DNA from 3 places in the Cupriavidus sp. FW305-F7 genome. Region 2 is predicted to be linked to each of the others. Evidence: predicted binding sites of a transcription regulator. Region 2 holds the regulator's gene; each other region holds the start of a gene.
The links. The regulator LexA, encoded in region 2, represses DNA repair genes until DNA is damaged. The targets are predictions, from matches to a motif close to ACTGTATNNNNATACAGT.
Positions count from the first base shown of each region.

Region 1: a site for LexA is predicted at 1,911-1,928, ahead of recA (recombinase RecA). Genes of this name have one in related genera too.
Region 3: a site for LexA is predicted at 3,551-3,568, ahead of AC3WL8_RS19590 (CppA family protein). Genes of this name have one in related genera too.

Region 1 covers NZ_JBYSYC010000071.1:7,481-15,370, reverse strand. The annotation lists gene AC3WL8_RS37245 (sensor histidine kinase) at 1-1,097, opposite strand, end outside; gene AC3WL8_RS37240 (response regulator) at 1,153-1,842, opposite strand; gene recA (recombinase RecA) at 2,069-3,133, shown strand; gene recX (recombination regulator RecX) at 3,234-3,701, shown strand; gene AC3WL8_RS37225 (DUF2889 domain-containing protein) at 4,010-4,705, shown strand; gene sucC (ADP-forming succinate--CoA ligase subunit beta) at 4,795-5,961, shown strand; gene sucD (succinate--CoA ligase subunit alpha) at 6,061-6,942, shown strand; gene AC3WL8_RS37210 (TerC family protein) at 7,179-7,874, shown strand.
Region 2 covers NZ_JBYSYC010000031.1:86,118-94,007, forward strand. The annotation lists gene AC3WL8_RS25950 (inorganic phosphate transporter) at 1-678, opposite strand, end outside; gene AC3WL8_RS25955 (DUF47 domain-containing protein) at 692-1,318, opposite strand; gene AC3WL8_RS25960 (replicative DNA helicase) at 1,510-2,901, opposite strand; gene rplI (50S ribosomal protein L9) at 3,070-3,522, opposite strand; gene rpsR (30S ribosomal protein S18) at 3,555-3,833, opposite strand; gene priB (primosomal replication protein N) at 3,837-4,136, opposite strand; gene rpsF (30S ribosomal protein S6) at 4,214-4,588, opposite strand; gene AC3WL8_RS25985 (asparaginase) at 4,707-5,699, opposite strand; gene lexA (transcriptional repressor LexA) at 5,958-6,611, shown strand; gene AC3WL8_RS25995 (hypothetical protein) at 6,722-6,892, shown strand; gene AC3WL8_RS26000 (hypothetical protein) at 6,932-7,309, opposite strand; tRNA gene AC3WL8_RS26005 (tRNA-His) at 7,368-7,443, opposite strand; gene AC3WL8_RS26010 (hypothetical protein) at 7,550-7,858, opposite strand.
Region 3 covers NZ_JBYSYC010000020.1:70,721-78,610, reverse strand. The annotation lists gene AC3WL8_RS19610 (flavin reductase family protein) at 1-148, shown strand, start outside; gene AC3WL8_RS19605 (DMT family transporter) at 145-1,011, opposite strand; gene AC3WL8_RS19600 (2-hydroxy-3-oxopropionate reductase) at 1,033-1,941, opposite strand; gene AC3WL8_RS19595 (malate/lactate/ureidoglycolate dehydrogenase) at 2,017-3,120, opposite strand; gene AC3WL8_RS19590 (CppA family protein) at 3,234-3,518, opposite strand; gene AC3WL8_RS19585 (DUF1345 domain-containing protein) at 3,626-4,378, opposite strand; gene AC3WL8_RS19580 (FAD-dependent oxidoreductase) at 4,435-5,973, shown strand; partial or broken gene fdhD (formate dehydrogenase accessory sulfurtransferase FdhD) at 5,982-6,755, opposite strand; partial or broken gene AC3WL8_RS19570 (molybdopterin dinucleotide binding domain-containing protein) at 7,116-7,890, shown strand, end outside.

The sequences.
Region 1 (7,890 bases), on a different contig from region 2:
CGCGCGAGCGCCGCCAGGTCCAGCGCCGCCATGCCGCCGGTGCCCGCCAGGTTTTCCATGCGCGCAAGCGACAGCAGCTGCGTGACCAGGTGCGCGGTGCGCTCAGAGCTGCCGGCGATCTGCGCCAGCGAGCGCCGCAGCTCTTCCGGCGACTGCTCGCGCTGCGCCAGCTCGGCCTGCATGCGCAGGCCCGCCAGTGGTGTCTTCATCTGGTGCGCGGCATCGGCGATAAAGCGCTTCTGGGTCTGCACCGACTGGTCCAGGCGCGCCAGCAGGTCGTTGAACGAACCCACCAGCGGCGTGATTTCCTGCGGTGCGGCGCGTTCGTCGATCGGGCTGGTATCGCCGGGGTTGCGCGCGCGGATGCGCTGCTGGATCGCGGTCAGCGGCGCTAGCCCGCGCGACAGCCCGAACCACACCAGCACCACCGCCAGCGGCAGGATCACGAACTGCGGCAGGATCACGCCCTTGATGATTTCGTTGGCCAGGCGCGCGCGCTTGTCCAGGGTCTCGGCCACCTGCACCAGCACCGGCTGGGTGCCGCTGACCTGCTTCAGGTCGATATAGGTGTAGGCCACGCGCACGTCGTTGCCGGCCACGTGGTCATCGCGCAGGGACACCAGGCCCGCATGGCCCTGGTCTTCCTCGGACGGCAGCGGCAGGTCGTGGTCGCCGGCGATATACTCGCCGCGCTTGCCGACCACCTGGTAATAGATGTTGTCGGTCTCGTCGGCGCGCAGGATCTCGCGCGCCGACAGCGGCAGCTGCAGCGTGATGCGCCCGTTGACCTCGCGCACCTGCTGCGACAGCACGATGGCGCTGGCCTCCAGCGCGCGGTCGAAGGGCCCGTTGGCGATCGACTTGGCCACCAGGTAGGTCACCGCGATGCTCATCGGCCAGAGCAGCAGCAGCGGCGCCAGCATCCAGTCGAGGATCTCGCCGAACAATGAGCGCGGCGACGGATGCGCGGTGCTTTCCTCCAGGTGCGGCAGTGCGTCGGCCAGGTCCTGGTCGGCGGCGTCCGGGGCCGGGGCGGTGGAAGGAGGGGGTGGCGCGGTGCGGGGCGCGCGCCGCCAGGGCAGTCGCAGCAGGCTCATCTCGGCGGTTTGCGCTCAGGTCGGTCGCTTGGCCTGCGGTTGCGTCGGGTGGGGATCAGTGGTGCGTGGCCACCGCCGGCTGGAATTTCTCCAGGCAGTAGCCAAGCCCGCGTACAGTGGCGATGCGGATGCCGCCGACTTCGATCTTCTTGCGCAGTCGGTGCACGTAGACCTCGATGGCGTTGTTGCTGACTTCCTCGCCCCACTCGCACAGGTGGTCCACCAACTGCTCTTTCGATACCAGGCGGCCGCTGCGTGTCAGCAGGATCTCCAGCAACCCGATCTCGCGCGCGGACAGGTCCAGCATCTGGTCGTTGATATAGGCGATGCGCCCGACCTGGTCGTAGGCCAGCGGCCCGTGCCGCATCAGCGTGGCGCCGCCGCCGGCGCCGCGCCGCACCAGCGCGCGTACGCGCGCTTCCAGTTCGGACAGGGCAAAGGGCTTGGCCATATAGTCGTCGGCCCCAAGGTCCAGGCCCTTGACGCGCTCGTCGACGCTGTCGGCGGCGGTCAGGATCAGCACCGGCAGCATGGCGCCGCGCGCGCGCAGGCGCTTGAGCACTTCCAGCCCGGACATGCGCGGCAGGCCCAGGTCCAGGATCAGCAGGTCGAAGGTCTGGGTCGACAGCGCGGAATCGGCTTCCAGGCCATTGGTGACGTGGTCGACGGCATAGCCCGAGTGGCGTAGCGAGCGCGTCAGGCCGTCGGCCAGCACGTCGTCATCTTCGGCGATCAGAATGCGCATGGTTGTCTCCACCCTGGCCGGCATAGCCGGCGCCGGCGGAATGAGGCGCGATGGGGCTTGCCAAGCATACTGTTTTTTTATACAGTACCCGCACGTTCCGCTGGGGCTGCCCGGGGAGACCCCCTGGAGAGCGGCCGCGCAGACAGCCGGGCCGGCGCTGGCGCCAGAAAATGCCGGTGCCGCGCCACATGCGGCCTATTTATACACCATTGATTCAAGGACGACCATGGACGACAAGAAGGCAGGTGCCGGCGTGAGCGCCGAGAAGCAGAAGGCGCTTGCCGCCGCGCTCTCCCAGATCGAGAAGCAGTTCGGCAAGGGCTCGATCATGCGCCTGGGCGACGGCGAGGTCGAGAAGGACATCCAGGTGGTATCCACCGGTTCGCTCGGCCTGGACATCGCGCTTGGCGTCGGCGGCCTGCCGCGCGGCCGCGTGGTCGAGATCTATGGTCCGGAATCGTCGGGCAAGACCACGCTGACGCTGCAGGTCGTGGCCGAGATGCAGAAGCTGGGCGGCACCTGCGCCTTTATCGACGCCGAGCACGCGCTGGACGTCAGCTACGCCAACAAGCTGGGCGTCAATGTCGGCGACCTGCTGATCTCGCAGCCGGACACCGGTGAGCAGGCGCTGGAAATCACCGACGCGCTGGTGCGCTCGGGCTCGATCGACCTGATCGTGATCGACTCGGTGGCGGCGCTGGTGCCCAAGGCCGAAATCGAAGGCGAAATGGGCGACTCGCTGCCGGGTCTGCAGGCCCGCCTGATGAGCCAGGCGCTGCGCAAGCTGACCGGCACCATCAAGCGCACCAACTGCCTGGTGATCTTCATCAACCAGATCCGCATGAAGATCGGCGTGATGTTCGGCTCGCCGGAAACCACCACTGGTGGCAACGCGCTGAAGTTCTACGCCTCGGTGCGACTGGATATCCGCCGCATCGGCTCGATCAAGAAGGGCGACGACGTGATCGGCAACGAGACCAAGGTCAAGGTGGTCAAGAACAAGGTGTCGCCGCCGTTCCGCGAAGCCTTCTTCGACATCCTCTACGGCCAGGGTATTTCGCGCCAGGGCGAGATCATCGACCTGGGCGTGGACGCCAAGATCGTCGAGAAGTCCGGCGCCTGGTACAGCTACAACGGCGACAAGATCGGCCAGGGGAAGGACAACGCGCGCGAATACCTGCGCGAGAACCCGGACATTGCCGACGAGATCGAAAACAAGGTGCGCGCGGCGCTGGGCGTGGTGGCCATGAACCCCACGGCGGCTGCCACGCCGGTAGCGGTCGAAGACTGACCGCGCCAGCGGCCATTGCGCCATCCGGAAGGCCGGGGCATCGCCGATGCCCCGGCCTTTTTGCTTGGCGCGGGTCCCCATCCACAGAATTCGGTAACCCATGGCAACCCGTCCCCCGCTCTCGCTGAAGGCCCGCGCCGTCGGCTACCTGTCGCGCCGCGAGCACAGCCGTGCCGAACTGGCGCGCAAGCTGGCGCCGCATGCCGAGTCGGCCGAGCAGCTGGAGCAGTTGCTGGACGCGCTGGAGCGCGAGAACTGGCTGTCGAACCAGCGCTTTGCCGACAGCCTGGTGCACCGCCGCGGCGCCCGCTACGGCACCGCGCGCGTGATGCAGGAGGCCAAGACCCACAAGCTCGGCAGCGAGCAGCTGGGTGATCTACAAGAGCGGCTGCGCGCCACGGAAGTGGAGCGCGCCCGTGAGGTCTGGCGCAAGCGCTTCGGCACTCCGCCCGACACACCCGAGGCACGGGCCAAGCAGATCCGCTTCATGGTGGCGCGCGGGTTTTCGCGTTCGGTCGTCAGCAAGATCATCCAGGGTGCGGACGAAGACTACGGCGACGAGGGTTAAGTAGGATGTATGGCGCATGCGCCATTTCCCCCGGAGTACCTGCACTGCCATCAGGGTAAATTCGCTGCATTGCGTCATCTCCCGATTGGACTGCAGACGATTTTGTTGCCATCGCTGAGCCCGTGTTTGCTGGTGCGTTGCGCCAAGCCGCTGTGTCATGCCGGGTGCCATGGTCGGCCGACAATCGCGCGGCGACAGTTGCTGCGCAAGGATGTTCCCGGTCAACGTGGCGCAGCATGTTAAACTCCCCGGGTTATTCGGTGCTCCGGCACCGCCGTTCCCCAGCCCCCCGTATTTCCAGCCTGGCCATGCCTCTGTCCCAGCCCGTCAACCGCTCCCAGCGTCACCGTCGCGCCATTACGGCCGAGGCGTACCAGAGAGAGGACGGCTTGTGGGATATCGAGGTGCGCCTGACCGACACCAAACCTCGCGACATCGAACTGGCCGGCGACCGCGTCCGGCCGGTAGGCCAGCCCCTGCACGACCTGTGGCTGCGCGTCACGATCAATGAGGAAATGACGGTGCTGGATGCCGAGGCCTGCTCGGACTGGGTGCCGTACCCGTCCCATTGCGACACGATCGGCCCGGCTTACCGCAAGCTGATCGGCCTGAACCTGCGCAAGGGCTTTCGCAAGGCCGTGCGTGAGCGCCTGGGCGGCATGCACGGCTGCTCGCACCTGACCGAGGCCGCGGGTGTGCTGCCCAGCACGGCGATCCAGGCCTTTGCCGGTGAAGTCATCAATATCCGCGACAACGGCGAGGACGACCCGAATCCGGAGCCGCCCTATCAGTTGAACGGCTGCCACGCCCTGCGTTTCGATGGCGAGGTGGTTCGTCAGTTTTACCCGCGCTGGTATGGTCACCAGCCGACGCCCAAGATACGGGCCGAGGCAGCACCTGCCGTCGCGACTGCGCCTCAGGCGCCGCCCGCGGCCAATGGCGACCGCAGCAATGATGGCAACGACGCTGTCCCGGCCGAGCGGCCGACCGGCACCTCCGGCTGATTCTCAGGATTGGCCAGCCTGACGAGAGAGTTCGTCTTCTTTCAGATTCTTCCCTTCTACCTTTTACGCCTACCCGAAAGGAAACACGCATGAATATCCATGAGTATCAAGGCAAGGAAATCCTGCGCAAATACAATGTGCCGGTTCCGCGCGGCATCCCCGCGTTCTCGGTTGACGAGGCCCTGAAGGCCGCAGAAACGCTCGGCGGCCCGGTGTGGGTCGTCAAGGCCCAGATTCATGCGGGTGGCCGCGGCAAGGGCGGCGGCGTGAAGGTTGCCAAGAGCATCGACGACGTCAAGACCTACGCCTCGAACATCCTGGGCATGCAGCTGGTCACGCACCAGACCGGCCCGGAAGGCAAGAAGGTCAACCGCCTGTTGATCGAAGAAGGCGCCGACATCAAGAAGGAACTGTACGTTTCGCTGGTGGTGGACCGTGTTTCGCAGAAGGTCGCGCTGATGGCCTCGAGCGAAGGCGGCATGGACATCGAAGAAGTCGCTGCCCACAGCCCGGAAAAGATCCACACCCTGATCATCGAGCCGTCGGTCGGCCTGACCGACGCTGAAGCCGACGACATCGCCCGCAAGATCGGCGTGCCCGACGCGAGCGTGGCGCAAGCCCGCCAGGCGCTGCAAGGCCTGTACAAGGCGTTCTATGAAACCGACGCTTCGCTGGCTGAAATCAACCCGCTGATCCTGACCGGCGACGGCAAGGTCATCGCGCTGGACGCCAAGTTCAACTTCGACTCGAACGCGCTGTTCCGTCACCCGGAAATCGTTGCCTACCGCGACCTGGATGAAGAAGACGCCAACGAAATCGAAGCCTCGAAGTTCGACCTGGCCTACATCTCGCTGGACGGCAACATCGGCTGCCTGGTGAACGGCGCCGGCCTGGCCATGGCCACCATGGACACCATCAAGCTGTTCGGCGGCGAGCCGGCCAACTTCCTCGACGTGGGCGGCGGTGCCACCACCGAGAAGGTGACCGAAGCCTTCAAGCTGATGCTGAGCAACCCGAACGTAGAGGCCATCCTGGTCAACATCTTCGGCGGCATCATGCGTTGCGACGTGATCGCCGAAGGCGTGATCTCCGCTTCCAAGGCCGTGCACCTGACGGTGCCGCTGGTCGTGCGCATGAAGGGCACCAACGAAGACCTCGGCAAGAAGATGCTGGCCGACTCGGGCCTGCCCATCATCTCGGCCGACACGATGGAAGAAGCCGCCCAGAAGGTGGTGGCCGCTGCCGCTGGCAAGTAAGCCGTCGCACGAACGCAACCATACGCGAACGCGGGCGGTGCGCAGGCGCTTTGATGCGCCCTCGCGCGCGCCGCTCGTAGCCAAGCAAAGGATTACAGCATGTCGATTCTGATCAACAAAGACACCAAGGTCATCACCCAGGGCATCACCGGCAAGACCGGCCAGTTCCACACCCGTGGCTGCCGCGACTACGCCAACGGCAAGAACTGCTTCGTCGCGGGCGTGAACCCGAAGAAGGCCGGTGAAGACTTCGAAGGCATTCCCATCTACGCCAGCGTCAAGGACGCCAAGGCCCAGACCGGCGCCACCGTGTCGGTCATCTATGTGCCGCCCGCAGGCGCCGCTGCCGCGATCTGGGAAGCCGTTGACGCCGACCTGGACCTGGTGGTCTGCATTACCGAAGGCATCCCCGTGCGCGACATGATGGAAGTCAAGGACCGCATGCGCCGTGAGAAGAAGAAGACCCTGCTGCTGGGACCGAACTGCCCGGGCCTGATCACGCCGGACGAAATCAAGATCGGCATCATGCCGGGCCACATCCACAAGAAGGGCCGCATCGGCGTGGTGTCGCGCTCGGGCACGCTGACGTACGAAGCCGTGGGCCAGCTGACCGCGCTTGGCCTGGGCCAGTCGTCGGCTGTCGGCATTGGTGGCGACCCCATCAACGGCCTGAAGCACATCGACGTGATGAAGATGTTCAACGACGATCCGGAAACGGACGCCGTGGTCATGATCGGCGAGATCGGCGGTCCGGACGAAGCCAACGCGGCTTACTGGATCAAGGAAAACATGAAGAAGCCGGTGGTTGGCTTCATCGCTGGCGTGACCGCGCCTCCGGGCAAGCGCATGGGCCACGCCGGCGCGCTGATCTCGGGCGGTGCCGATACCGCCCAGGCCAAGCTGGAAATCATGGAAGCCTGCGGCATCAAGGTGACCAAGAACCCGTCGGAGATGGGCCGCCTGCTGAAGGCAATGCTGTAAGACGTACCTTGCCATTCCCGCCAGCGCGGGAATGGTGCACCAGGCAATGCCCCCGCCCGCGCGGGGGCATTGTCATTCTGGCGCAGCGGGGGGCAGGGATACCCCCTAGGCGAAACATGACAGGATTGAAATGTAATCGAAAGGTTCATGCGGTAAACAGTCATGTTCGTATTTTGAGACATCCGAAACCCCGTCAGATGACGGGTGTGCCACCTAAAAAATCGAGGAGCCCTGCCGTGGAACTGCTGTCTTCCACCACATTCTGGATTGCGTTGGGATCGATCATCCTGACCAATATCGTCCTGTCCGGCGACAACGCGGTGGTGATCGCGCTCGCCTCGCGCAACCTGCCGCCCGCCCAGCAGAAGAAGGCCATCTTCTGGGGCAGCGCCGCCGCCATCATCATGCGCGTGGTGCTGACCGTGGCCGCGGTCAAGCTGCTGAGCCTGCCGTACCTGAAGATCGTCGGCGCCGTGCTGCTGGTCTACATCGGCGTGCAACTGCTGACCGGCGATGACGACGAGGAAGGGCACGATGGCAAGGACAATATCTGGGCCGCCATCCGCACCATCCTGATCGCCGACCTGGTGATGTCGCTCGACAACGTGGTGGCCGTGGCCGCCGCTGCGCAGAAAGGCCCCGAAGGCAGCCAGCTGATGCTGCTGATCATCGGCCTGGGCCTGTCGATCCCGCTGATCGTGTTTGGCAGCACGCTGCTGCTCAAGGTCATGGAGCGCTTCCCGGTCATCATCGTGCTGGGTGCCGCGCTGCTGGGCTACCTGGCGGGTGAGATGCTGGTCAGCGACCCGGTTGACGCCGCCTGGTTCGAAGTCCACGTGCCGCACGCCCACCTGGTATTCGGCGCCGCCGGCGCGATACTGGTGGTGCTTATGGGCAAGCTGCTGAGCCGCCGGTCGGCACAGACCGCCTGACGAGGTTCCGCCCAGG
Region 2 (7,890 bases):
GCTGACGATCACCCAGGTCGGCGGCTGGCCGCCGGCCACCACATGGCCGCTGGCGATCAGCAGCATCCAGATGATGCCGATGGTCTTCTGCGCGTCATTGCCCCCATGGCCCAGGCTGTACATCGATGCCGACACCAGCTGCAGGCGGCGGAACCAGCGGTCCACGCGCGACGGCGGCGTGCGAAAGAAGGTCCAGCCCACAATCACCATCATCAGCGAACCGAGGATAAAACCCAGCAGCGGCGAGATCAGGATAAAGGCCACGGTTTTCAGCAGGCCGCTGCCCACCAGCGCACCGGTGCCGGCCTTGGCCACCGCCGCGCCCACCAGTCCGCCGATCAGCGCGTGCGACGACGACGAAGGGATGCCGTAGTACCAGGTGATGACGTTCCAGGCGATCGCCCCGACCAGCGCCCCGAACACGACGTAATGGTCGACGATACTGACATCGATCGTGCCGGTGCCCACCGTGGCGGCCACCTTCAGATGGAAGATAAAGATCGCGACGACGTTGCACATCGCCGCCATCGCCACCGCGTGGTGCGGCTTGAGCACGCCCGTGGAAACCACGGTGGCGATCGAGTTGGCCGCGTCGTGGAAGCCGTTCATGAAGTCGAACAGCAGCGCGAGCGCCACCAGCAAGGCGATCACCCACAGGCTCATTTGTATGGTCTGCATGCCGATTGCCGCCTCAGGCGTTTTCCAGGACGATGCCTTCGATGATGTTGGCGACGTCCTCGCACTTGTCGGTGATCGTCTCGAGCTGTTCGTAGATGGCCTTCAGCTTGATCAGGCGCTTGACGTCGGTCTCGTCACGGAACAGCTTGGACATCGCCGAGCGCATCACGCGGTCGGCTTCAGACTCGAGCTGGTCGATCTGCTGCGCGGTCTTCAGGATGGTGCTGGCGTTGCCCATGTCCTCAAGCAGGCCCACCGCGATCTTGACCTGGTCGCAGCACTGCACGCAGATGGCCGCCAGGCGCAGCGCCTCGTCGGTCAGGTTGGTCACGTCGTACAGCGAGATGGTCTCGGCCACGTCTTCCATCAGGTCCAGGATGTCGTCCATGGTCGTGATGAGCTTGTGGATCTCGTCGCGGTCCAGCGGCGTGATGAAGGTCTTGTGCAGCAGGTCGATGGTGTCGTGCGTGATCCGGTCGGCCTTCTTTTCGGTGGCCTGGACGCGGCGCGCATGGGCCTCGGCGTTGGGCAAGTCGTTGACCAGTGCCTGGAGCTCATGGGCGGCGGTCACCGCGCAGTCGGCATGCTGGTTGAAATATTCGAAGAACTTGCCCTCCGTGGGCATGAATCGGCCGAACATGGAATGTTCCTTGTGGCAGCGTGGTGACGCTGCTGATTGTGTTGCAGGATTGAGCGGGCGCGTTGCATGACAGTCGCGGGTGGTGACTGTCATCAAAGCGCAATATTTTACAGGGTTACAGGGACATTGCCCGCGAATTTGGCGCAAACAAGACGGCGCCGCACAGACGATTGCAGGCTGGCTTGACTTCGTCAGGTGTCGTTGTCGAAGAAAGCCGGGCCGCCGCTGAAGTTGTCGAACTTCGTGAACTGGCCCAGGAAGGTCAGGCGCACCGTGCCGATCGGGCCGTTACGCTGCTTGCCGATAATGATCTCGGCCGTGCCCTTGTCCTGGGAGTCCGCGTTATAGACCTCGTCGCGGTAGATGAACAGGATCACGTCGGCATCCTGTTCGATAGCGCCGGATTCGCGCAGGTCGGACATCACCGGACGCTTGTTGGGGCGCTGTTCCAGGCTTCGGTTCAGCTGCGACAGTGCAATCACCGGGCAGTTGAGTTCCTTGGCCAGGCCCTTGAGCGAACGGGAAATTTCGGAAATTTCCGTGGCGCGGTTCTCGCCGCCGCCGGAACCTGACATCAGCTGAAGGTAATCGATGATGATCAGGCCAAGCTGCCCGCACTGGCGCGCCAGGCGCCGCGAACGGGCACGCAGCTCCATCGGGTTCAGCGCCGGCGTTTCGTCGATGAACAGCTGGGTGTCGTTCATGCGCTGGATCGCATGCGTCAGCCGCGGCCAGTCTTCATCCAGCAGGCGGCCCGTGCGCAGCCGGTGCTGGTCGAGGCGGCCGACCGAGCCGAGCATACGCATGGCCAGCTGGGTGCCCGCCATTTCCATCGAGAACACTGCCACCGGCAAGCCCTGCTCCACCGCCACGTGCTCGCCGATGTTCAGCGAGAACGCGGTCTTGCCCATCGACGGGCGGCCGGCCACGATGACCAGGTCGCCCGGCTGCATGCCGCTGGTCATCTTGTCCAGGTCGATGAAGCCGGTCGGGACGCCGGTGACGTCGGTGGTGGAATCGCGGTGATACAGCTCGTCGATGCGCTCGACCACCTGGGTCAGCAGCGGCTGGATTTCCTGGAAACCCTTCTGGCCGCGCGAGCCTTCTTCGGCAATCGCAAAGACCTTGGATTCGGCCTCATCCAGCAGTTCGCGCACCTCGCGGCCCTTGGGCGCAAACGCGGCCGAGGCGATATCGTCGGCCGCCGTCACCAGCTTGCGCAGCACCGAGCGCTCACGCACGATCTCGGCGTAGCGGCGGATATTGGCCGCGCTGGGCGTGTTCTGCGCCAGCGAATTCAGGTAGGCCAGCCCGCCCACCTCCTCGGCCTTGCCAGCCACCTGCAGCATTTCATAGACCGTGATCACGTCGGCCGGCTTGGTGGCCGAGATCAACCGGGCGATGCTCTGGAAGATCATCCGGTGGTCAAAACGGTAGAAATCCGCCTCGGAGATGAAGTCCGCAATGCGGTCCCAGGCGGCGTTGTCCAGCAGCAGGCCACCCAGCACCGATTGCTCGGCTTCGATGGAATGCGGCGGGACCTTGAGGTTCTCGAGTTGGGGGTCGGCGACAGGCGCGTTCATGGGGAGGGATTATACCGGCGGGTGGACGCACTTCGCCGTACATTTGGCGACCGGGCCTGCAATGACAAGCGAACAACAAAAAAGGCAGGAGCCAGGGCTCCTGCCTTTCTTGCTTGCAGTGCTTGCGGTGCTTCAGCCGGCGCAGCGCGCCGGCGAGGCGGCACGTCCTTAGACGCTCTCGCCCACGACCGACACGGTCACGTCGACCACGACGTCCGTGTGCAGCGCGACGCTGACCGGGTGGTCGCCCACCATCTTCAGCGGGCCGTTCGGCATGCGAACCTGGGCCTTTTCCAGCTTGAAGCCTTGGCCAGCCAGGGCTTCAGCGATGTCGGCGTTGGTCACGGAACCGAACAGGCGGCCGTCCACACCCGACTTCTGGCTGATCTGTACCGTCAGGCCGTTCAGCTTCTCGCCTTCGGCTTGCGCGGCGGCCAGCTTCTCGGCAGCGGCCTTTTCCAGCTCGGCGCGCTTGACTTCGAATTCGGCGATCGCGGTTTGCGTAGCGCGGCGGGCCTTCTTGCCCGGGATCAGGAAGTTACGGGCGTAACCGTCCTTCACCTTGACGATGTCACCCAGGTTGCCCAGGTTGACGACTTTTTCCAGCAGAATAATTTGCATCGCATTCTCTCCTTAACGGACCTAGGGCCTGATCAGTTCTTGTGCAGGTCGGTGTACGGCATCAGCGCGAGGAAACGCGCACGCTTGATGGCCGTATCCAGCTGACGCTGATAGTGAGCCTTAGTACCGGTCAGGCGGGCCGGCGTGATCTTGCCGTTGTCGCCGATGAAGTCCTTCAGGGTGTCCAGATCCTTGTAGTCGATCTGTTCCACGCCAGCCACGGTGAAGCGGCAGAAGCGCTTGCGCTTGAACAGCGGGTTCTGTTGCTGGAAGCGCTTCTTGTTCTTGTTGTCACGTTTGACGAATGCCATGATTCAATCCTTTTCGAATGCTTTACATCCAGTGATGTGAAAGACGAGAGCCTTGCTGTTGCGGTGCCTGCGGGCCAGGAATCCTTCACAGTCGAGCAGCGTGCCGAGCGGCAACCGCTCCAGACGCTGGCCAACCTGTCCGATCCCCATCGCTGCGATTGCAAACTCGACCTGCCGCGGCGTTTGCGCCTCGACGGCCTCGCCGCTGTACTGCAGGATGCAGTTCACGACGGGGACCCCGGCCGGGGTATAGCGCAGGGCATCGCGTTCCGCCAGGGTGGCGGCAAGCCGAAGCTGGTTCAACGCGGGGCCTCTTGCTGGTTGCAATCCATGCTGCCATGGCTGACGCTGTCAGCCATGGCACGCACCGCAGTCCGCACTCAGGCGGCCTGGCCTTCGGTGGTCGTTTGCGCGGCCTTGCGGGCTTCTTCGCGCTGCACTTCCTTCATCATCGGCGAAGGTGCAGTCTCGGCCTTCTTGGTCTGCACGATCAGGTGGCGCAGGACGGCGTCGTTGAACTTGAACGCGTGTTCCAGTTCAGCCAGCGTTTCCTTGCCGCATTCGATGTTCAGGCAAACGTAGTGAGCCTTGGCCAGCTTCTGGATCATGTAAGCCATCTGGCGACGGCCCCAGTCTTCCACGCGGTGAACGTTGCCGTTCTGCGAGGTCACGAGCTGCTTGTAGCGCTCGATCATGGCCGGCACTTGTTCGCTCTGGTCCGGGTGGACGATGAAGACGATTTCGTAATGACGCATTGACGCTCCTTTTGGATTAGCCACCCGGGCGTCACGAGTCCGGTGTGGCAAGGTTGAATAGCCTTACATTATAGCGCGCGTATCGGCAAGTGCGCAAGCCGCTGTTTACACAGGCAAATCAGGCGTTGGCAATCAAGGCCTGCAGCCTCGCCGGATCCCGCGCCAGCCCTGCGTCGGCTGCTAGCGCCATGGCCAGCAGCACGCGCGCCTTATAGGGATTGAGGTCCGTTGCGGAAACAAAAGCCCCATCCGCCGGGCTGAGCTGGGGCGGAATCGCCACATGGCCGGCCCCGGTGCGGGAACTGCGCACCACGGCCACACCCGCGGCAGCGGCATCGGCCAGCGCCTCGGCCAGCACCTCATGCACCGAGCCATTGCCAGCGGCAGCCACCACCAGTCCGGCGACGCCCGCGCGGACCAGCGCATCCACAGCCACCCTGCCCGGCTGGGCGTAGCTGGCCACGATCTCCACCACCGGCCACGCCGTCGGCATCGGCCCAATCACCCAGGCCGCGCGCGGCGCGCGCGCGAAGCGCACGTAGTCATCCTGCACGAAACCCAGCGGCCCGCAGGCCGAGACAAAGGCATCGACCGCCGACGTGTGGGCCTTGGCCACATCCCGCGCAGCGTGGATCTGCTGGTTCAGCACCACCAGCACACCCTTGCCGCGCGCATCGGGATGAGCGGCCACGCGCACCGCATCCAGCAGGTTCAGCGGGCCATCGGCCGACAGCGACGTCGATGGCCGCATTGCCGCCGTCATCACCACGGGCACCGGACACGATTGCGTCAGGTGCAGCGCCATCGCGGTTTCTTCCAGTGTATCGGTGCCGTGCGTGATCACGATGCCGGCCACGTCGGGCTGCGCGGACCAGTGCTCAACCCGCGCCGCCAGCGTTTGCCAGAGCATGAAGGTCATGTCTTTGCTGTCGACCTGGGCCACCTGCTCGGCTTCGATGCGGGCCGCCGACTGCAGCGCGGGCACCGCTGCCAGCAACGACGACACCGGCACGGTCGCCGCCTGGTAGCGAGCGCTGCTGGCGGAGTTGCCGGCCGCGCCAGCGATGGTGCCGCCGGTGGCAAGTACGACGATGCGAGGCAATTGGGTCATGGAGGCGTGCAAAGAAAGTGGGAAAACAGGAATGCCGATTGTAACGGGCGCGCCCCGCCTCGCCGCGGGCCCGCGCTGGCGATCCACAAATCCATCCATGCGACACGCCCCAAAAATTCTGCTTGCGCTCAGGCCGATACTGTATAAAATCACAGCATACTGTTTAAACATACAGTGCCTGGCCAGCCGGATGCAGGATAAAGGATCGACCGATCCCTTACCCGGAATCCCCGCGGCCCCGCACGGAATGGCGATCCCATGGCGACCCTGACACCCCGGCAGCAGCAGATTTTCGATCTGATCCGCAACACGATCCGCCGCACCGGCTTTCCGCCCACGCGCGCCGAAATCGCCGCAGAATTCGGCTTCTCATCGCCCAATGCCGCAGAAGAACACCTGAGGGCGCTGGCACGCAAGGGCGTGATCGAATTGACCCCGGGCGCCTCACGCGGCATCCGCCTGAAGGTGGCACGCAGCGATTCGGAAATGCCTGACCAGTTTTCGTTGCCGATGGCCGGCGTGATGCAGCTGACGCTGCCGCTGGTGGGCCGCGTTGCTGCCGGCAGCCCGATACTCGCCGCCGAGCATATCGACCGCCAGTACCAGGTCGACGCCTCGGTCTTCGACGAACGCCCCGATTACCTGCTGCGCGTGCGCGGCCTGAGCATGCGCGATGCCGGCATCCTCGATGGCGACCTGCTGGCCGTGCGCCGCGCCAGCGAAGCCGCCAACGGCAAGATCGTGGTGGCGCGCCTGGGTGATGACGTGACCGTCAAGCGCCTGCAGCGGCGCGGTGGCCATATCGAACTGATCGCAGAAAACCCGGACTTCACCAACATCATCGTGGAGCCTGGCGAGGAGTTCTCGCTGGAAGGCATCGCCGTCGGTCTGATCCGATCTTCCGGCTTCTAGCCGGGCACCGCAGGCAGCGAGCCTGCGCGGGCCCACCCGCTTCCATTGCTTTGCAGACGCCACCCGGCTTGCCGGGTGTTGACCCCGCTTTGCCCAAAAGAGGTGCCACCATGCCGCAAATCCACCAAGTCGCCGCCCGTCGCCCGGTCAAGCCCGTGCCGTTCCGCCAGAGCAAGGGCGTACGCGTCTACCAGGGTACGCAGCGCCGCACCATGGTCGGCAGCATGGCGGCGATCTGCCGCATGCTTGAACTCGAAACCGCCGAAAAGCTGGCTGCCTGAACCCTGCGGGCGCAGCCCGCGTAGCCGTGGGCCCCGCCCTCAGCTACGCACACACGCCTTGGCTTCGGCTTCCAGCTCCTGCGGCGTCAGCTGCGGGAACCACGTATCGCTCTTGCGCAGTTCCAGAGCCGTACCATCCGGCTTCGCCGTCAGCGAAATCAGATAGGCGTATCGGTATTCACCCCCAGACGTGGTCTGGCCGATGCGGATCTCAGTCTGGTTCTTCGCCGGATAGTTGATGACCGCGGCGTCATCGCCCAGATTGTTGCGCAGGCATTTCGCAACATCGCCCATCGTTGCTGGCGTGAACAAGCGCATGGGCGCACGCGCGCGAATGTCCTTTTCAGAAGTACCGGTGGCACACCCTGCCACCATGGCTGCCATCGCTACGCCAATCACTGCCGCTCGAACAGACATACCATCCCCGGGGAATGCAAAACGGCGCCCTCGCGAGGCGCCGTTCTGGAAAATGCTTTGGGGTGGCTGATGGGACTCGAACCCACGACGACAGGAATCACAATCCTGGACTCTACCAACTGAGCTACAGCCACCGTAGAAGTCATCAGCGCGTTACGTTGCTGATCGACGAAAACCAAGATTATACAAACAGTTTTCCGGAATGGCTAGTATCCGGCACAATTTTTTTTAGATAAAAGCTCAGGTTCGGGACGGGCTCCACTTTGCCTCAAGCAGCACTGCCTGCTTGATGGCCTCGACGGTCTCGGCTTCGGTATCGAACTGCCCCAACAGGCGGCGCGACTTGCCGTTCAGCACGGCTTCCTGCAACGCCTTGCCCGCGGCTTCCGAAGTGCCGGGGTGCCAGCAGTAGCGTGCCGTCCATTTGCCGTCCTGCAGTTGCTCGGCAACCCAGACCACCCTGAAGTCTTCATAGACAACACCGAACGGCGCTTCGTTTTCCACGTTTGCTCTTTCCACGCTGCCCCCCCTGCCGGCATCGGTCCGCATGCCATGCCTTGTCTCGCCTGGGGCAAATGCGA
Region 3 (7,890 bases), on a different contig from region 2:
CGACGGCACGCTGGCGCATTTCATCTGCCGGCACCGCTCGGTGCGCGTGGTCGGCGACCACGTGATCTTTGTCGTGGAGGTGGTGGCCTATGGCTCGACGCCAGGTGCGCCGCTGGTGTTCCATGCGGGCGGGTTTGCCGGCAGCTAGGCGCGCTTGCCTGCAATCACCAGCGCAATGCCGCCCAGCACCGCGGCCGCGCTCAATGCCAGCCGCAGGCTCAAGGCTTCACCGAGCAGCGCGATGCCGCCCGCCGCCGTAATGACCGGCACGCTCAGTTGCACGGTGGCGGCGGTGGCGGCCTTCAGCCGCGGCACCACGGCATACCAGATGACATAGCCCAGCCCGGATGTGATGGCACCGGACAACAGCGCATAGCCCAGTCCCGCGCTGTCCAGTGAACGCTGCGCCTGCATCACCGCACCCAGCGCCAGCGCCATCGGCACCGCGCGCAGGAAATTGCCCGCGGTGGTAGAGGCCGGATCCGCGGCGCGCCTGCCGCGCAGCGAATAAACGCCCCACGCGATGCCGGCCGCGATCATCAGCAGCGAGGACAGCAGCGGCGGCGCGGCCAGCCCTGGCAGCAACAGCCACACCAGCCCGGCCAGCGCCAGTGCCAGGCCGAACCATTGCTGCGCGCGCATGGGCTCGCCGGCATAGAGGCCATAGCCGGTCATGGTGGCCTGCACCGCCCCGAACAGCAGCAGTGCGCCGGTCCCCGCGGTGAGACGCACATAGGCGAAGGAAAAGGCCGCGGCATAGCAGAACAGCGCAAGCGCGGAGATCCAGTTGCCTTCCACCGGCGGCAGCCGCTGCGCCACGACCGTGCGCACCAACTGGTGCCGCGCCGCGACGATGACCCACAGCACCAGCGCCGCCGCGGCGACGCGGGCCAGCGTAAAGCTGGCCGCGTCGATGGTGGTGCCTTTCAGCGCGAGCCGGCACAGCAGTGAATTGCCGGCAAAGGCGAGCATCGCCAGTGCGGTCAGCACCACGGTGTTCGCGCGCGACATGCGGCGGGGCGGCGGCGTGGTTCAGGCTGCGGGCGGCTCGTCGCCGATGGCGAACGAGGATAGGTGCTCGATCGCCCTGACCAGCCCGGAATGATCCCAGCCAGCGCCGCCCAGCCCGCTGCAGACATTGAACAGCTGCTGGCACGACGCCGTGCTGGGCAGGCCCACGCCGAGCTGGCGCGCGGTGGACAGCGCCAGGTCCAGGTCCTTCTGGTGGAGCGCGATGCGAAAGCCCGGGTCGAAGGTGCGCTTGATCATGCGTTCGCCATGCACTTCCAGGATGCGCGAGCTGGCAAAGCCGCCCATCAGCGCCTCGCGCACGCGCGCGGGATCGGCGCCGGCGCGGGCGGCCAGCACCAGCGCTTCGCTGACCGCCTCGATGGTCAGCGCCACGATTACCTGGTTGGCCACCTTGGCCACCTGGCCGTCGCCGGCCTCGCCCACGCGCGTGATGTTCTTGCCCATCAGTTGCAGGATCGGCAGCACGCGGTCGAATACTTCCTGCTTGCCGCCGGCCATGATCGACAGCGTGCCCGCCTTGGCCCCGACCTCGCCGCCGGAGACCGGCGCATCAACATAGTCGGCACCGAGCGCCTCGATGCAGCGCGCGAACTCGCGCGTGGCGATCGGCGAGATCGAGCTCATGTCGATCACGGTGACGCCGCCTGCCGTGTCGGCAAGGCCGTCAGCGACCCCCTTCTCGCCAAACAGCACCCGCTCCACGTCGGGCGTGTCAGGCAGCATCAGGATGATGGTCTCCGACTGCTTTGCCACCTCCTCGGCGCTGGCGCAGGCTTTCACGCCGGCATCCTGCAGGTCCTGCGGCACGCCGCTGCGGGTATGGGCGGACACGGTATGCCCGCCCTCGACAAGGTGCTGCACCATGGGCTTGCCCATCACGCCAAGTCCGATAAAGCCGATCTTGCTCATGTCAGTGTCCGGTAGTGGTCAGGCGCCAGGCCGGCCGTGCGTCGCGCACGACGCCGGGTTCATCTCTGATGATAGTCAGTCGCAAGCCAGCGCAGACAGCGGCCCCGGCGCAGGCTGCGCGCTGGCGCGCGCGGCCGCCACCCGCGCGGCGGCATCGTCCAGCTGGGCCAGCGTGCCGGCGTCAACCGGGACATGGGTGGCGCGGGCGGCGCGCCAGGCCCGTTCGGGCTCGCCCGGCAGGCGGATGCCATCCTGCCCGGGCTGCAGTCGCGATGCCTTCATCCACTCGGCGAACGCCGCTACCTCATGCCCGAACGACGTGCTGGTGCCCAGGCGCGCGGGATCGAACACGATCGCCAGCATGTTGTTCCAGACCGCATGCTCATGCCGCAGCGTTTCGGGGCGGATGGTGTGGCCGCCGGTGACCGCGGCGCCCAGCAGCTCGCACATCACGGCCAGCACATGGCCCTTGTGCTCGCCAAAGGGCCGCAGCGCGCCTTGCGGCGCGCCGTCGGCGGGGTACATCACGGCAGGATCGGCGGTGGGCTCGCCGTGCGCGTCCAGCAGGCAGCCGGGCGCCACCGGCACGCCCTTGTTGTGGGCCACGCGCACCTTGCCCAGCGCGATCGCGCTGGTGGCGAAGTCCAGCACCAGCGGCGGCTCGCCCGCCACAGGCACGCCGATGGTGAACGGGTTGGTGCCGTAGCGCGCATCGTAGCCGCCGTGCGGCGCCACGATGGGCTTGGACAGCACGTTGACGAAGTGGATCGAGATCATGCCGGCGGCAGTGGCCTGCTCGGCCCAGTGGCCCACGCGCCCCAGGTGGTGCGACTGGCGCAGGCCCATCACGCAGACGCCATGCTCGCGCGCGCGGCCGATAGCCATGTCCATGGCCTGCGCCGTCACTGCCTGGCCCATGCCGCGGTTGCCGTCCAGGCTCAGCATGCTGCCGGCATCGTGCAGCACGCTGACCTGCTGGTTCAGCTGCAGCTCGTCGGCCTGCCAGGCCAGCACATAGCGCGGGATCATGCCGACGCCGTGCGAGTCATGCCCGCTCAGGTTGGCGCCGACCAGGTGGTCGGCCGTCAGGCGCGCCTCTTGTGCGCTGCTGCCCGCGGCAAGCCAGAGATCGGCCACCCACTGGTGCAGGGCGGCGGTAGGGATGCGATGTTCGCTCATATCGGCCTTGGCTAGGGATGAAAAAAGCCCCGTGCCGTGTGACGGCAACGGGGCTTCATGATACGGCCAGCGAGAGCTCGGCGGCGCCGGCGTGGCCGGTGATCGGCTACTGCTTACTGGCGCAGCGCAGCTTCGGCAGGTGACTGGCCAAGGATTTCGCGGATACGGGCCAGGTAGGTATCGCCCACCGCGCGGTGCATGCGCGCTGCCTCGGCCGCGAACTGGCGCCGGCTGGGTGGGCGGATGCCCAGGCTGCGGCAGATCGTTGACAGGTAAGGCTTGCGCTGGCCGCCCAGGCGCAGTGCCGCGGTCTGCAGCGCGGCATCGCCGATGCGCCCGCGCAGCCAGGCCAGCACCTGGCGGTCATAATCGTTTTGCACACGGATCAGGTGTTCCATGGACGGGACTCCTACTGTTCATCCATACAGGTACTGTAAATATATACAGTATCCGGCGGGATGCAAGGAATTTGTCCACGAACACTTTGGCCGCGTGGTCAAGTCGCCTACAAGCCACCCAGGGCGTTCACGGTGAACGCCAAAATCCCCATGTTGAACAGAAACGCGGCCACGCAGTGGCCCAGGACCACCCTGCGCATGTGGGCGCCGGCGATAGTCACGTCAGACGTCTGGAAAGTCATGCCCAGCGTGAAGCTGAAATAGAGGAAGTCCCAATAGCTGGGGTCCTTAACGCCCGGCACCTGCAGCCCGCCCTGGTCGCCGGTGGCGGTCTGGAGATAGTAGAGATGCGCATAGTGCAGCGTGAAAACGGTGTTGGCAAAAAGCCAGGACAGGATGAGCGTGGCGACGATCAGCGCGATGTCGGCCCAGTGCGGTGTCTCGGGGCGCGCGATCAGCGTGCCGATCGCGACCAGGATCACCATCGAGAGCAGCACGGTGATCGCGAGCAGCGCGGTGCGGTTGGCATCGTTGTACTCCGCTGTACGCCGCATGGCCGCAGCATCGGCGCGCAACAGCGGCAGCGCGGCGCCAAGGAAGACAAGGGCCGCGAGATCGAAGCCGATCAGCAGCGCAATACGTGGCTCTGCGCCGAGCGCACCCGCGGCGAAGGTCGCAACAATCAATATGGCGCCGCACAGCAGAAAGCGTGCGGGTGCAATGCGCTTGCCGATAGCGAAGCGGGAGGGTCTGTTCATGGGGCAGTTATCCGGATGACCCTTCGTCAGGAAAGGAGGCTGGTCACCCGTGAATAATATCCGTGCCGTGGCGCAGTTTGTAACGCTGCATGCGCCTTTCATTTGACGGTATCGAGGTCGATAATGGCCCTGTGCCATGACCGGCAAGGAGAGACGCCATGACCAAAAGCTCTTCCTCCAAGGATGAATGCGATCTCGCCCAGGGCGTGCCGCTGGCTGACCTTGCTGATGGCGGCATGGTGACAGGCCAGATTGGCGGCGAACCGGTCTTGCTTGTGCGACGGGCTGATGAACTGTTTGCCATCGGTGCGACCTGTACCCACTATGGGGCGCCTCTGGCGGACGGCCTGCTGGTCGGCGACACGATCCGATGTCCATGGCATCACGCCTGCTTCAGTCTTCGTACCGGCGCGGTCCTGGGGCCGCCCGCCCAGGACGATCTGAAATGCTGGCGCGTGGAACAGCAAGACGGAAAGGCCTTCGTCCGCGAAGCGCTGCCGGCGGTGCAGCCACCGCGACTTGCCGCCGCCCAACTCCCTGAATCCGTGGTAATCATCGGCGGCGGCGCAGCCGGGACTGCCGCGGTCGAAACCCTGCGCCGGGAAGGCTATAGCGGCCCCGTCACGCTGTTGAGCGCCGATCGTTCATTGCCGTACGACCGGCCGAATCTATCGAAAGACTACCTCGCCGGGACGGCAAACGCGGACTGGCTGCCAATGCGGCCACCGACGTTCTACGCGGATCACGACATCGATGTGCGCGCCGACAACCGTGTCGTCAAGCTCAGCCCCGCGCAAAAATCCGTCACGCTCTCGGATGGCAGCAACGTGAGCTACGGCGCGCTTCTGCTTGCCGTCGGTGCCGTGCCGATACGGCTCGACGTTCCTGGCGCATCCTTGCCGCACGTGGGCGTGCTCCGTACGCTGGCCGACTGCGACGCATTGATCGCGCGTCTCGGCACGGCATGCCGATGCGTCGTGGTGGGCGCAAGCTTTATCGGGATGGAAGTCGCGGCAGCGCTGCGAACGCGAGGCCTGGAAGTGCATGTTGTCGCGCCCGAAGCGCATCCGATGGAGCGGGTCCTGGGTGCGGCGCTCGGCGGCATGATCAAGGCGCTTCATGAATCGCACGGGGTAACGTTCCATCTCGGGGCCACGGTGGCGGAGATTCAGCCGGATCGGGTGAAATTGTCGACCGGCACGGAGCTGGCCGCCGATCTGGTCGTGACCGGGATTGGCGTTCGCCCCGACGTGGCCTTGGCGCAGGACGCCGGCCTCGCGCTGGACAAGGGCGTGGCGGTCGATGAATTTCTCCAGACGAGCGAACCTGGCATCTATGCCGCGGGCGATATTGCGCGCTGGCCTGACCCGGGAACGGGCCAGCGTATCCGCGTCGAACACTGGGTGGTCGCCGAGCGCCAGGGCGTGGTGGCAGCGCGGAATATCCTGGGACAGCGCAAACGCTTTGCGGCCGTGCCATTCTTCTGGACCCAGCACTATGATGTGGCCATCAACTACGTAGGCCATGCGGAGCAATGGGATCGCCTGGATGTCGACGGCGATCCCGCCGCGCATGACTGTACGGTGACCTATTGGAGCAAGGACAAGCGGCTTGCGGTCGCCACGGTCGGGCGCGACCTGGCGAGCCTTCGGGCGGAGGCCGCATTCGAGCAGGAGGCGACAGGATCCGGGGCGTGATCGGCAACCTAGGCAATACGCAGGCGTTCGGGATGTGAGTAGACGACCAGGCTGCCACTGCGCACAAAACCGGCCAGCGTCACCACCGTGGATTCCGCCATCCGCACGGCCAGTGCCGTTGGGCCGGGCACCGCAGCAAGAATCCCGGCGCCGATCGATGCCGTCTTGAACACCATCTCGTAGCTGGCCCGGCTGGTGACAATCACCGCGCCGCTCTTGGTATCCTCAGTGCCGCTTGCCAGTGCGCCCGCCAGCTTGTCGAGCGCATTGTGGCGCCCCACGTCCTCGCGCACCAGGACCAGCGTGCCATCCGCGCGCAGCCATCCCGCTGCGTGGGTCGCTCCGGTATCGCGCAGCAGCGTCTGGCGGTTGTGCAAGGCGGCGAACGCCGCGTCGAAGACAGACGGGTCGAAGATGGCCGTGCTCTGCACCGGCTACGGCAGGCGCATGACGTCTTCAAGCGACTCGGTGCCGCACAGGCCGCAGCCGGTACGCCCCGCCAGCGCGCGACGCCGGGTCTTCAGCCTGGCGAAGGCGGCGGAGGCGATCTCTATCTTGACTGTCACGCCGTTCCCGCCGGCTTCCACGTCGATACCGTAGAACTCGCAGGCGTTGTCGACAATGCCTTCGCTAAGGCTGAAGCCGATCGCGAAGTCATCGAAATCGGCGGGCGTGGCCAGCATGACCGCATGCGAGATGCCGTTGTATTCGAGCGCGACTGGCGTTTCTTCGGCAAGGCGGTCGTCCTCGGACCTCATGGTGCCATGACGTACCTCTTCCATGCCGGCGCTACTGCCTTCCACTGGCGAATCCCGCCTCATCGCCTCTCCGCAATGTGTTTTCCGTGCAGTCGTGGTCATGGATGGCGCTATCAACTTCGAGGCCAAGTCCATTGTCGCGATCGCTGCAGCGCAGCCTACGACTAACCAGAATAGCCGGGTTCAGCAGCCTGCGCCGTCATGAATCGAATAGACCATTTGCTGCGAGCATTTGTGAGCTGTCAAACATGCATTGGGGAGGGCAGCGCTATTTGTAACCGCTACTTGCCGAGCGGTAGGCCGAGTCAATTTTTATGAAAAGCTCGCCTTGCGGCACGGGCGGCTTTCGCCCCCAGGGGACCGGTTCACGTTCATGGAGCAGACATGGCTACTCGACGGGAAGTGCCTGGCATCAGGCCGTATGACGGACCCGCTGGTGGTTGGGGTGCGCTTCGCGCAACGACTCAAGCCATACGGCTGCAAATGGATAGCGTCAAGGCGCGGATCACGCTGCTCCGGACCAATCAGCCCGATGGCTTCGATTGTCCGGGCTGCGCGTGGCCGGACAAGGGATTTTGAGCTGGAGGATATGGGGCGGCTTACCCATCCGCGGGTCTACGATCGTGCCACTGACACATTCCGGGCGGTCGATTGGGGCGCGGCATTCGCCCGAATCGGTGAAATCCTGCGTGGGCTGTCGCCCGACCAGGTCGAGTTCTATACGTCGGGCAGGGCATCGAACGAGGCAGCTTTTCTGTTCCAGCTGTTCGCACGGGAATATGGCACGAACAATTTCCCCGATTGCTCGAACATGTGTCACGAGCCCACCAGCGTCGCCTTGCCACAATCGATCGGAATCGGCAAAGGCACGGTGTCGGTGGAAGACTTCGACAGTTGCGAGCTCATCATCTCCATCGGCCACAATCCCGGGACGAATCACCCCAGAATGATGGGAACGCTTCATGAAGCCGCACGGCGCAACGTCCCCGTCGTCGTGTTCAATCCGCTGCGCGAGCGCGCGCTCGAACGGTTCGCGGATCCCCAACTTTGCGGTAGCGCTGCCCGATTCCGGACAGTCCTTTCCCGCGATGGGGAAGCTCGAGACCGTGCCCGGCTTCGAGAACTTCAACGCACGCATCCGGACGCCGGGTGGCTTCCG